3 regions of the Streptomyces sp. NPDC060205 genome follow, and region 3 is predicted to be linked to each of the others. Evidence: riboswitches for the same ligand, from Rfam matches in the RefSeq annotation. Region 3 holds a riboswitch; each other region holds the start of a gene.
What was found. A riboswitch is a leader RNA that binds a small molecule or an ion and turns the genes downstream of it on or off. The one in region 3 is predicted to bind cyclic di-AMP.
Positions count from the first base shown of each region.

Region 1 (4,206 bases), on a different contig from region 3:
GCATCGAGGAACTCTCCGCGGACCACGTCGTCGCCGCGACCGGCTATCGCGTCGACCTCGCCGCGATGGACTTCCTCGGCCATGAGCTGCGGACACGGCTGGCCGTCAGCCGCGGGACACCGAGGCTGGGCGCCGGATTCAGCTCCTCCGTGCCCGGTCTGTACTTCACGGGGCTGCCGGCCGCGGCCTCGTACGGCCCGGTGATGCGGTTCGTGTGCGGGACGGAGTTCGCCTCGCCGCGGCTGGTCCGGCATCTGGCGGCACGGCACCGCTGAACCCGGGGCGCGGGCGCGCTCGGTGGGAGCGCGCGCGGGCGCACGCGGGCGGTCTGGAGGGGGCGTGAATCAGGTCGGCCCGGTGGCCGATATGTCATGGGATCGGCCTGAACTCCAGGGGTCTGCTGGGGCCCGCGACGACGCGTGGGACGGTCGGGGTGCCGGACGACGTCCGGTTCCCGTCGAGTCGCTGGGGGATTCGATCCGTATTCTCTGATCATGGCCCCACCGATTGCATATTCACTCATCGCCACTGACCTGGACGGGACGCTGCTGCGCGGCGACGACACCCTCTCGGACCGGTCGCGCGCGGCGCTGGCGATGGCGGTCGGGGCAGGCGCCCGGCACCTCGTGGTGACGGGGCGCCCCGCCCCGCGCGTACGGCCGCTGCTGGACGAACTCGGCAGCCAGGGGCTCGCGGTGTGCGGACAGGGCGCGCAGTTGTACGACGCCGGCGCGGACCGCATGGTGTGGTCCGTCACGCTCGAACGGGAGCTGGCCGAGGTCGCTCTCGGCAAGATCGAGGCGGAGGTCGGCGAGGTGTACGCGGCCGTCGACCAGGACGGGGTCGACGGACTCACGCTCATCGAGCCGGGGTACGAGATGCCCCACCCGACGCTGCCGGCGGTACGGGTGCTGCGGCGCGACGACCTGTGGACCCGGCCCATCAGCAAGGTGCTGCTGCGGCATTCCCTGCTCTCCGACGACGAGTTGGCGTCCGCCGCCCGTGGAGCGGTCGGTTCCCTCGCCACCGTGACGATGTCGGGGCCCGGGACCGTCGAACTCCAGCCATGCGGCATCACGAAGGCCACGGGCCTCGCGCTCGCCGCCGGCCGGCTGGGCCTGACGTCGGCGCAGACCATCGCCTTCGGGGACATGCCGAACGACATCCCGATGTTCGACTGGGCGGCGCGCGGGGTGGCGATGGCCAACGCGCATCCCGAACTCAAGTCCGTCGCCGACGAGATCACCCTCTCGAACGAGGACGACGGCATCGCGGTGGTCCTGGAGCGCATGTTCTCCACCGGCCGGACCGATCGCGCGGACGGGACCGACCGGACGGGCCGTACCGACCGGACGGGCCCCCGTGTCGGCCGGCAGGCCGGTCCGGGGGCCCGCTCGGGCGTCGGTCAGTAGGCGCCGAAGACGTTGTCGATCGAGCCGTAGCGCGCGGCGGCGTAGTTGCACGCCGCCGTGATGTTGGCGACCGGGTCGAACGGGTCCAGCGACGTACCGGTCACGTGGTAGGCCGAGAAGGTCGGGTCGATGACCTGCAGGAGCCCCTTCGAGGGTGTGCCGGCGACCGCGTTGGAGTCCCAGTTGTTCATGGCCTGCGGGTTGCCCGACGACTCGCGGATGATGTTGCGGTGGATGCCGTCGTAGGTGCCCGGGATGCCCTGCTGGGCCATGACGTCCAGGGACTGCCTGATCCAGCCGTCGAGGTCGTCGGTGTAGGTCTTCGCCGAGGCCGGGGTGACGGCGGACGCCGTGGACGCCTTGGACGCCGTGGCCGTCTTCGCCGAGGTCTGGCCGTTCTTCGTGCCCACGGTCAGCTTGAGGCCCGGCCGGATGACCCCCGGGTCGTCGCCGATGACCGCGCGGTTGGCCTTGTACAGCTTCTTCCAGTCGCCCGTGGTGTGCGCCTTGGCGATCTTGGACAGGGTGTCGCCCTGGACCACCTTGTAGGTGACCAGCGAGACCTGGGGGACCGCGTTCGGGGTGGCGGCCTGGGCGCCGGTGGCTCCCACGAGGGGGAGCGCGAGTGCGGCTCCGCCCGTCCCGGCGGCGACGATGCCACGGGTGAGGGTGCTGTTTCTGGGGCGGCGGTGCTTGCCTCGTGCGGGCATGGCGAATGTCCTCTCCGGCGCCTGCGAGGTGAGCTGTCGGGTTCGGGCTGGAGATGCCCGGCCGCGTGGGGTGCGCGACTTGACCCCTAGCCGTCCCGATGTCCGGAACGGCGGCTTACCTGGGTCCCCCGCTCCTGCCGTACGCGAGTGAATGGGTGACTGGGATTTCCGGGCGGCGGCAGGATTAGGCGATCCGTCCGGAGTGACGTGAACGTATGCGAGAGCACATGCCGTGAACAAGCCCCGCATTCACGCGGCGAGTCCAATGAACTGCCATGTCGGGTGAATATCTCTTGATCGAAACGGAAGGTGAAGTTCAACTTGCTTTCCGCAAAGGGAAATCGGCAGAGTCGGCAAAACGATCATTCCGCGCGGGCGTGACTCAATTCACTGGCGCGGGCGGCCAATGTCCATAAAAAGGGTGATACGCAATATTCTGTGGGAGCGGACATGGGCGCCGGATACGGGCGCCATGTGCGGTCCTGGAGGCACGTGAAAGCGCCCCGGCTCATCCCGCCGTACGCGGAATCCTTTTCTCCCAGGTGCGGTGGAACACCACTTCGTCGCCGTCCCTGCAGATCACTTCGTTCGAGGTGATGAAGTCCGCCTCGTCGCAGGTGATTTCGGAGTGCGTCTCGACACTCGCGTCCCACGGCATTTCCGGCCGGTGCAGTCGCACGGACCAGTCGGACCGGGTGCGCGCGGACAACGGGTCGGACTCATTGATCGTGTACGTCTCCAGTGCGTCCTCGGTGAATTCGAGACCGTCCGGATAGACCCGGGTGCCGCCGTATCGCGGATCCACTTCCAGGCGCCATTCACCCTTCGCGACATCGCGGACCACGAGGCGTTCGGGGCGCGGCTCGTCCAGTGTGGCGGGGAAGTTCACGCCCAGCGGAGCCGACTGCTCCGGTTCCTCGAAGGTGATGGAGGGGTCCGACTCCTGGGCGCGGAGCGGTAGTTCCAGTTCGCTGCCGGACGGAGTGAGGGTGAAGCCCGCCTCCGAGCCCGGCTGGGGCCAGATCCACGGCCAGTACGCGGAGGACACCGCGAGCCGGATGCGATGGCCTGGCGGGAAGGCGTGGCCGATGCCGTTCAGTTCGAAGAGCACATCCTCCGTGGAGCCCGGTTCCCAGGGAACCACCTGGTCACGGCCATGACGGGCTGTCAGGTTCAGGGCGCCTCGGGTGACCAGCGTCGAGGAGCCGTCGGGTGCCACGTCGCACAGACGGGCCACTACTTGTCCACGTTTCGCCGCGGAGGTGAGCCTCAGGCGCACGCGCGGACGGCCCAGTACCCAGATCTCCTCCGGCACCTCGAACTCGAAGCACACCGACCGCGCGTCCTCCTCCCGCTGGTCCGGCGGCAGATCGGCCTCGTTGCCGAAGGGGAAGAAGCGGCCCGCGTCCAGCCCGGTGTGCTGCGGGGAGCGCACCGTGACGGGGGCGCCCTGGAGCGTGTACGGGACGTGCGCGACCAGGGGGGAGGGCCAGGCGGGGTCGCCGACCCAGCGGCCGGGCAGCACCGGGTACACCGTCGCCGGAGGGTGCGAGTCGCTGACGTACGAGCGAAGGAGCGGCTCGGACATGACTCCGGAGCCGGGACCGGAGCCGGAGCCGGAGCCGCCGGCCCCGGTGCCGCCGCTGTCGGCCCCGGTGTCGGTGTCGGTGTCCTTCAGCCAGTGGTCCCACCAGCGCAGCGTCTCCTGGAGGAAGCCGATGGCGGGACCCGGCGGCAGCCCCCGGTCGGGGTACTGGTGCGACCAGGGCCCGATCAGGCCCCGTACGCGGTCCGGCGGGAGGTGTTCCACGAGACGCAGCACGGTGTCCCGGTACGGGTCGTGCCAGCCGCCGACCGCCAGCACGGCCGCCCGGATCGCCGAGTAGTCCTCGCAGACGCTGCCGCGCCGCCACTGCTCGTCCCTCGTCTGGTGGGCGAGCCAGGTGTGCAGGAACGGATCGACCGACTCCAGTCGTTCCACCCACAGGTCGCGCCAGGACTCGCCCACGTACGCGGGATCGGGCGGGCGCGCCACGAACGCGAGCATGGTCGCCGCCCACGCGTGCATGTCGACGGCGAGTACG
Region 1 covers NZ_JBHWZP010000060.1:13,498-17,703, forward strand. Annotated here, with positions in the region: gene ACFWGJ_RS13615 (NAD(P)-binding domain-containing protein) at 1-275, shown strand, start outside; gene ACFWGJ_RS13620 (HAD family hydrolase) at 495-1,412, shown strand; gene ACFWGJ_RS13625 (transglycosylase SLT domain-containing protein) at 1,406-2,122, opposite strand; cyclic di-AMP (ydaO/yuaA leader) riboswitch at 2,126-2,290, opposite strand; gene ACFWGJ_RS13630 (CocE/NonD family hydrolase) at 2,631-4,206, opposite strand, start outside.
Region 1: it holds a riboswitch for cyclic di-AMP, as region 3 does, so the genes downstream of both, ACFWGJ_RS13625 (transglycosylase SLT domain-containing protein) here and ACFWGJ_RS20615 (peptidoglycan DD-metalloendopeptidase family protein) in region 3, are expected to answer to the same signal.

Region 2 (4,206 bases), on a different contig from region 3:
TCGTGCTCGCGGCGGCCGACCGCGACCCCGACCGCTTCCAGGACCCGGACACGCTGGACCTCTCCCGCCGTGACAACCAACACCTCGGTTACGGCCACGGCATCCACTACTGCCTCGGCGCGCCCCTCGCCCGGCTGGAGGGACAGACCGCGCTGGCCACGCTGCTGACCCGGCTGCCCGACCTGCAACTCGCGGGGGATTCGGCCGATTTGAGGTGGCGCGGCGGGCTCATCATGCGGGGATTGCGCACGCTTCCGGTGGAGTTCACCCCGGTCGCGACATCTTGACGGAAGTGCTGGTGGCCGTAGCACCGGAGGCCACGGAAGGTGAGACTCCGTCAACTCTGTGATCTTCACGTTATCTACGCTGCACCGACTTGTGACAAGAGTTCGAGTGCCGCTACGTTCACCCATCAATGCGGCAGGTCCGCCCGTCGCAGCAGTCACGAGCACGGCTTTTCGCCGTGCCCCGTGCGTATTCCTTGCTGTCACGCGAAAGGCAATCGCATGCTCTCCGGGAACGGCCGTCATCGTCGCCCCCGCCAGGCCCCGGCGCTCCTCGTCGCCGCCGGCGTGGCCGGATCGGCCATCGCGATCCCCCTGCTCGGTGCGAGCGGCGCGAGTGCCGCCAGCGGTACGACCTGGGACGCGGTCGCCGAGTGCGAGAGCGGCGGCTCCTGGAGCGCGGACACGGGCAACGGCCTCTACGGCGGACTCCAGATGAGCCAGGAGACCTGGGAGCAGCACGGCGGCCTCGACTACGCGCAGAGCGCCGACCAGGCCAGCCGCTCGCAGCAGATAGCCGTCGCCGAGAAGATCCTCGCCGCGCAGGGCACGGGCGCCTGGGTGACCTGCGGTCTGGTCGCCGGTCTGACGCAGGACTCCGACTCCGCAGACGTCGACACGGGCCTCGCCGAGGACTCCGCGAGCCCGTCGGCCGACGCGGACGCGGATGCGACAAAGGGGAGCAACGGCGCCAAGTCGGACTCGTCCACGGACAGCGGTTCGAAGTCCGACAACGACTCCGCCTCGGACGCACAGAGAACGGACAGCTCGTCCGCCGACACCAAGGCGAAGGGTGACGACTCGGACAAGTCGTCCCAGAGCGACGACGCTTCGGCCGACGCGGCCGCGGACAGCTCCGGCCGTCACCGGGGCGGCAGCGCCGAGGAGGCCGACATGGCGCCGCGCGCGGACGACTACGCCGGCCGGCACGCCTCGCGCAGCGACAGCACCTCGCGCGTCCTCGCCGACGAGGGCTCGTACGCGGTCCGTTCCGGGGACTCCCTCTCCAGCATCGCCGACTCCCTTGGCATCGACGGCGGATGGGGCGAGCTCTACGCCGCGAACAAGGACAGCATCGGCTCCGACCCGGACTTCATCATCCCCGGTCAGCGCCTCGCGGTCGACGGCTGAGCGATGCCGAGCAAGTAGTGATCAAGGCGCCGAATCGGGCGAAAAGCAGCGGTAGTTCGCGCTGAATGTCCGATTTGGCGAATTGAGACATGGATCTCAACACCCCTGATCGTCTTTGAAATTCGGCGCGGCCCGTGTCTACGGTCGTGACCGCTCGCCATGGGTGAGCCCCGACGGTCGCACGCCGAATCCTGCCAACGGCCGTACGGGAACAGTCGTCGCGTAAAGCGCCGTAGGCAGGAGCGGGGGACCCAGGTAAGTGCCGGACCCGGTCGTCATGGCCGGGCACGGCTTGGGGTTAAGCCGCGTGACAGCAGTGTCACGCGGCCGGGCAACTCACTCGGCCCGAACCCGACAGCTCACCTCGCAGGCGTCGGTGAGGGGATCTACTTCATGCTGCTTTCGAACAAGGGCAAGCACCGTCGCCCGTCCAAGGCTGCCCGCATCGCCACGCTGGCCGGTGTCACCACCGCCGCCGTCGCCGTCCCGCTGATGGGCGCCACGGGAGCCTCCGCCGCCACCGCGTCCGAGTGGGACGCCGTCGCCCAGTGCGAGTCCGGCGGCAACTGGTCGATCAACACCGGCAACGGCTACTACGGCGGACTGCAGTTCTCGTCCTCCACCTGGGCCGCGTACGGCGGCAGCTCCTACGCCTCCACCGCCGACCAGGCGTCCAAGTCCCAGCAGATAGCCGTCGCCGAGAAGGTTCTCGCGAGCCAGGGCAAGGGTGCCTGGCCGAGCTGCGGCGTCGGCCTGTCCGGCGCCTCGACCGGCGGCTCCACCGCCCCGTCGGGCTCCAGCAGCTCCAACCAGAGCACCTCGCAGCCGCAGCAGCAGAACTCGCAGTCCTCCGAGGAGCGCGCCTCGCGTTCGCAGGAGCGTCCGGCGACCAAGAAGACCGTCGAGACTCCGACCGGCAAGAAGGTCAAGAAGGGCGACGGCGAGTACAAGGTCGTCAAGGGCGACACCCTCAGCGAGATCGCCGACAAGAAGAACGTCAAGGGCGGCTGGGCGAAGCTGTACAAGCTCAACGACGACATCGTCGACGACGCCGACTTCATCTTCCCGGGTCAGCAGCTGCACCTCAGCTGACGCGGGCCGCACGCCGGCCGGCCCGCCCCCGGCGGGCCGGCGGTCGCGTCCCCCTTCGGCGGTCCGGACATCACCTCCGGCCGAGGCACTGGCCGCTCGGCCCCGACCGGAGGTCCGGCCCACATCCGAATCGCGACTGAACCACAGCGCCCTCACATCCGTGTCCTTCATAGTGGAGGCCTCGTGAGGGTCACCCCCGTCCCCCACGGGCTCCCCGTTCCGGTGCGTGTTCCCCCGTACGCACCGGGGCGGGGCTTTTTTTGTGCCTGGCTTTCCGCCCGTGTCTTTGTTCCGTTCGGAAACAATTTCCTCTCGGTTCTGTCCAGGAGGCGGTCGAGGGCTGGCCGATCCCCGGCAGCCGGTTAGGCTCATCCCGCGGGGCCACCACGGCCTGCGCGCAACCGGGCCTCCGGCCCGGCACAGCTTGTGTCACATCCCAGAAGGAGATGCTCGTGCCGTCCATCGACGTCGTCGTAGCCCGGGAAATCCTGGACTCCCGAGGCAACCCCACGGTCGAGGTCGAGGTCGGCCTCGACGACGGCAGCACGGGTCGTGCCGCCGTTCCGTCCGGCGCCTCCACCGGTGCCTTCGAAGCAGTCGAGCTCCGCGACGGGGACCCCAACCGCTACCTCGGCAAGGGTGTCGAGAAGGCCGTTCTCGCCGTCATCGAGCAGATCGGCCCGGAGCTCGTCGGCTACGACGCCACCGAGCAGCGCCTCATCGACCAGGCGATGATCGACCTCGACGCCACCGACAACAAGGGCTCGCTCGGCGCGAACGCCATCCTCGGCGTCTCCCTCGCCGTCGCGCACGCCGCCTCCGAGGCCAGCGACCTGCCGCTCTTCCGCTACCTGGGCGGACCGAACGCGCACCTGCTGCCCGTCCCGATGATGAACATCCTCAACGGCGGGTCGCACGCCGACTCGAACGTCGACATCCAGGAGTTCATGATCGCCCCGATCGGCGCGGAGTCCTTCTCCGAGGCCGTGCGCTGGGGCGCCGAGGTCTACCACACCCTCAAGAAGGTCCTGAAGAGCCGCGGCCTGTCCACCGGCCTCGGCGACGAGGGCGGCTTCGCCCCGAACCTCGGCTCCAACCGCGAGGCCCTCGACCTCATCGTCGAAGCCATCAAGGAAGCCGGCTACACCCCCGGCGAGCAGGTCGCCCTCGCGCTGGACGTCGCCGCGTCCGAGTTCTACAAGGACGGCAAGTACGAGTTCGAGGGCAAGTCCCGCTCGGCCGCCGAGATGACCGAGTACTACGAGGAGCTCGTCTCCGCGTACCCGCTGGTCTCCATCGAGGACCCGCTGTACGAGGACGACTGGGCCGGCTGGAACGTCATCACCGAGAAGCTGGGCTCCAAGGTCCAGATCGTCGGCGACGACCTCTTCGTCACCAATCCCGAGCGCCTCGCCCGCGGTATCGAGGAGGGCTCCGCCAACGCCCTGCTGGTCAAGGTCAACCAGATCGGCTCGCTGACCGAGACCCTCGACGCCGTCGAGATGGCCCAGCGCAACGGCTTCAAGTGCATGATGTCCCACCGCTCCGGCGAGACCGAGGACGTCACCATCGCCGACCTCGCCGTCGCCGTGAACTGCGGCCAGATCAAGACCGGCGCCCCGGCCCGCTCGGACCGCGTCGCCAAGTACAACCAGCTGCTGCGCATCGAGGAGATCCTCGACGACGCCGCGGTGTACGC
Region 2 covers NZ_JBHWZP010000162.1:1,384-5,589, reverse strand. Annotated here, with positions in the region: gene ACFWGJ_RS25890 (cytochrome P450) at 1-287, shown strand, start outside; gene ACFWGJ_RS25885 (transglycosylase family protein) at 507-1,415, shown strand; cyclic di-AMP (ydaO/yuaA leader) riboswitch at 1,634-1,803, shown strand; gene ACFWGJ_RS25880 (transglycosylase family protein) at 1,809-2,507, shown strand; gene eno (phosphopyruvate hydratase) at 2,954-4,206, shown strand, end outside.
Region 2: it holds a riboswitch for cyclic di-AMP, as region 3 does, so the genes downstream of both, ACFWGJ_RS25880 (transglycosylase family protein) here and ACFWGJ_RS20615 (peptidoglycan DD-metalloendopeptidase family protein) in region 3, are expected to answer to the same signal.

Region 3 (4,206 bases):
TTCCCGGGCGGGCTGAAGCCGCTGGGTGACCACGTGCACGGGCTCGGGATGCAGTTCGGCATCTGGGTCGAGCCCGAGATGGTCAACCCGGACAGTGAGCTGTACCGCGCGCACCCGGACTGGGTGCAGTTCCAGCCGGGACGGAAGCGGACGGAACTGCGCAATCAGCTCGTGCTCAACCTCGCACGCGAGGACGTCCAGGAATACCTGTGGGAACAGCTCGACGCACTGCTCTCCAGCGCGCCGATCGACTACGTGAAGTGGGACTTCAACCGCGCCTTCACGGACGCGGGCTGGCCCGGCGAGGCCTATCCGCAGCGGCTGTGGGTGGACCATGTGCACGCCCTGTACAAGCTGTTGGACCGGCTGCGGGCGGCCCACCCGGGTGTCGCCTTCGAGTCCTGCTCGGGCGGCGGCGGGCGGATCGACCTCGGGATCATGGCGCGTACGGACCAGGTGTGGACCTCCGACAACACGGACCCGCTCGACCGGCTCGCCATCCAGCACGGCTTCAGTCAGGTGCATCCCGCGCGGGCCATGGCCGCCTGGGTCACCGACAGCCCGAACACCCAGCTCAACGGACGTGTCAGCTCGCTGCGCTTCCGGTTCGTGAGCGCGATGGCCGGGGTCCTCGGCGTCGGCGGCGACCTCACCCGCTGGACCGAGGAGGAGCTGGCCGAGGCGCGGACCTGGGTGGAGCTCTACAAGGAGATCAGGCCCGTCGTGCAGCGCGGTGAGCTGCACCGGCTGCGGGCGCCGCAGGGCGGACTGAGCGCCGTCCAGTACGTCCGTGACGGCGAGGTCGTCGTCCTCGCCTGGCTCCAGGCCCAGCACTACGGCGAGCCTGCCCTGCCGGTGAGGCTGCGGGGCCTCGACCCGTCGGCATCGTACGAATGCCTCGAAACGGGCGAAGTCCACCGTGGTGCGGTGCTGTTGCATCACGGGCTGCGGACGGGGTTGCGCGGCGACCTCGATGCGGCAGTTATCCGCCTGCGTCGCATCTGACTGATCTGTCCGTAATGGAGCCTTCATTCCAACTAGCTCCGGAGTGAAGGCTCCTGAGGCGGTCCTTGGTGAGCAGCGTCATATCCGTGACGTTCCGCTGTCGCCATGCTCACGTAAGTCCGCTTTGTTTTCAGGGCTTTAACAAACCGAGGACGGTCCCCATTCACACAGGGTGACTGGTATTTCGGTCGAGGATCAAGAAAACGGGGCACACAGGAAACCCTCAAGCTTGTTTGCGCCTCTTCATGTCGCTTACGTTCACCTCCAATCCGGACGGACGCCCAATCCTGCCGCCGCCCGGAATCCGCACACTCACCCGTATGTGGCAGGAGCGGGGGACCCACAGGTAGTACGCCTGTTCCGGTCTCCGGAACGGCTTGGGGTTAAGTCGTGCGAAAGCACGGCCGGGCATCTCCAGCTCGCACCCGACAGCTCACCTCGCAGGCGCCGGAGAGGAATTCGTCATGCCCGCGAAGGGTAAGCACCGCCGTCCCAAGTCCCCGCGTTTCTCCCGCTCCATGGCCGTGGCCGGCACCGGGGGCGCAGCTCTCGCCCTTCCGCTGCTCGGCGCCACCGGAGCGCACGCCGCGACTCCGCAGACCGCCGCGGACTCCGTGGCGAGCGCCGCGAACGTCGCGAGCAAGTCCGTCGCCGCCGCTCCGGCCGCCGAGAAGCAGGCCGAGACGAAGAAGGTCACGACCAGGACCTACTCCGTGCGCTCGGGCGACTCCCTGTCGAAGATCGCCGACACGCAGGACGTCGACGGTGGCTGGAAGAAGCTGTACTCGGACAACCGCACGTCCATCGGCGGCGACCCGTCCCTCATCCACCCGGGTCTGAAGCTCGCCCTCGGTGGCAAGGCGGCGGCCGGCTCCGGCTCCACCGCCCCCAAGGCCGCCGACAAGTCCGCGGCCAAGAAGACGACCACGGCGTCCAAGGCCGCCGACACCTCGACGGCCACCGGCTTCACGCTGCCGGTCGCGGGGGCGTCCATCGGCACCTCGTACAAGATGTCGGGCAGCATGTGGTCCAGCGGGTACCACACCGGTGTCGACTTCGTCGTGCCCACCGGCACCGCGCTCAAGTCCGTCGGCGCGGGCACGGTCGTCTCCGCCGGATGGGGCGGCGCGTACGGCAACCAGGTCGTCATCCAGCTCGCCGACGGCCACTACGCCCAGTACGCCCACCTGTCCTCCCTCTCCGTCTCGGCCGGTCAGAGCGTGACCGGCGGACAGCAGGTCGGCCTCTCGGGTGCCACGGGCAACGTCACCGGCCCGCACCTGCACTTCGAGATCCGCACCACCCCGGACTACGGCTCGGACGTGGACCCGCTGGCCTACCTGCGCGCCAAGGGCGTCTCCGTCTGACACCCTCCGACGCCGCCTGACGCGGACCGACGCCCGCGGGCGTCGACCGATGTGAAGCTCCGAAGGCCGGACCCTGTGATCCCCGGGGTCCGGCCTTCGGCATGTCCGGGGCCGGACGGCCGGCGGGAACAGCGGCGGGGGCGGGGGCGTTCACAGGCGTTTCAGGCCCCCGGACGGTTCAGGACGCGCAGGAACTGATCCGTGAGCTGTCCGGTGTCGAGGCCGTCCGCGCTGCGCCCGGACAGGATGTGGAAGAAGGGCGGGCCGATCAGCAGCGCGGTCGCCTGTTCCGGCGAGAGGTCGGTGCCGCTCGGTTTCCGCACCGCCTCCACGACCTCCGCCGCGCTCTCCCCGAGGATGTCGCGGGACGCGAGCAGCGCGGCGACCTCCGCGTCGTGCTGGGCCTCGCCGATGAGGGCACGGTAGGCCGCGCCCGCGTCGGAGCGGGCCAGGAAGCCCACGAGTGCGTCGAGATAGGCCTTGAGGTCCTCGCGGGGATCCCCGCTGCGGGGCACGGACAGTTCCTGCCGGGCGTCGATGACGCTGGCCTCGTAGAGCACCTCCGCCTTGTTCGACCACCAGCGGTACACGGTCTGCCGGCCCACGCCCGCCCGCTCGGCGATGCCCTTCATGGTCAGGGCCGCGTACCCCACCTCCACCAGTAGGTCGTCGACGGCGTGCAGCACGGCGGCCCGTGCGCTCTCACTGCGGGGCCGTCCGCGGCCGCTTCCATCCACCATCCCGCAACTCTATACGAGGCACGGTGTCTCGAATGTGTTACCTTTACGGTGCACGGTGACTCGGAAATGGGTCTCCGGCCTCGTGCCGCCCGTCTCGCGGTAACGGCGCTGCATCACAAGCAATCTGACGCGGTGTCAGTGCCGTGCCCGGCAGGCCCCACCTGTCCCCACACCCGTCTCCACCCCTCATCCGTCCTTCATCCGTCCACTCACCTGCCCTCTTCAGGGCGAAGGAGGTCACGCTCATGCGTGCATTCGTCACCGGAGCGACCGGCTGGATCGGCTCCGCCGTGGTCGACGAGCTCGTCTCCACGGGCCACCAGGTCATCGGCCTGGCCCGGTCCGACCGGGCCGAGAAGGCCCTCGCCGCCAAGGGCGTCGGCATCCTCCGCGGCGACCTCGACGATCTCGGCTCGCTGCGGCGGGGCGCCGACCAGGCGGACGCGGTCATCCACCTGGCCAACAAGCACGACTGGGGCGATCCCGCCGAGTCCGACCGATCCGAGCGCGCCTCGGTCCGGGCGCTCGGCGACGCCCTCGCCGGGACCGGCCGCCCGTTCGTGGTCGCCGCGCCCCTCTCCGGCCTCGTCGAAGGGCGGCCCGCCACCGAGGACGACGTCTCGCCGGCCGTCGGCCCGGACTCCAACCGGGGCGGCAGCGAGAACCTCGCCCTGGACTACGTGGCCCAGGGCGTACGGACCGTGATCACGCGGTTCGCGCCGAGCGTCCACGGCCACGGCGACTGGGGGTTCGTCAACTTCCTCACCGCGGCCGCCCGCGAAAGGGGCGTCTCCGGTTACGTCGGCGACGGCACCGCCGCCTGGTCGGCGGTGCACCGCGACGACGCGGCCCGCCTCATCCGCCTCGGCATGGAACAGGCGCCCGCGGGGACGCGGCTGCACGCCGTCGCCGAGGAGACCGTCACCACCAAGGCCATCGCCGAGGCGGTCGGCCGCAGCCTCGGCCTGCCGGTCGCCTCCGTCGCACCGGGGGACGCCGGGCCCCATTTCGGCTTCGTCGGCCGCTTCTTCGCCTCCACCATGACCGCGTCCAGCGACGTGAGCAGGCGGCTGCTGTCCTGGGAGCCCACCGGG
Region 3 covers NZ_JBHWZP010000110.1:6,458-10,663, reverse strand. Annotated here, with positions in the region: gene ACFWGJ_RS20620 (alpha-galactosidase) at 1-1,005, shown strand, start outside; cyclic di-AMP (ydaO/yuaA leader) riboswitch at 1,290-1,465, shown strand; gene ACFWGJ_RS20615 (peptidoglycan DD-metalloendopeptidase family protein) at 1,470-2,372, shown strand; gene ACFWGJ_RS20610 (TetR/AcrR family transcriptional regulator) at 2,534-3,112, opposite strand; gene ACFWGJ_RS20605 (SDR family oxidoreductase) at 3,358-4,206, shown strand, end outside.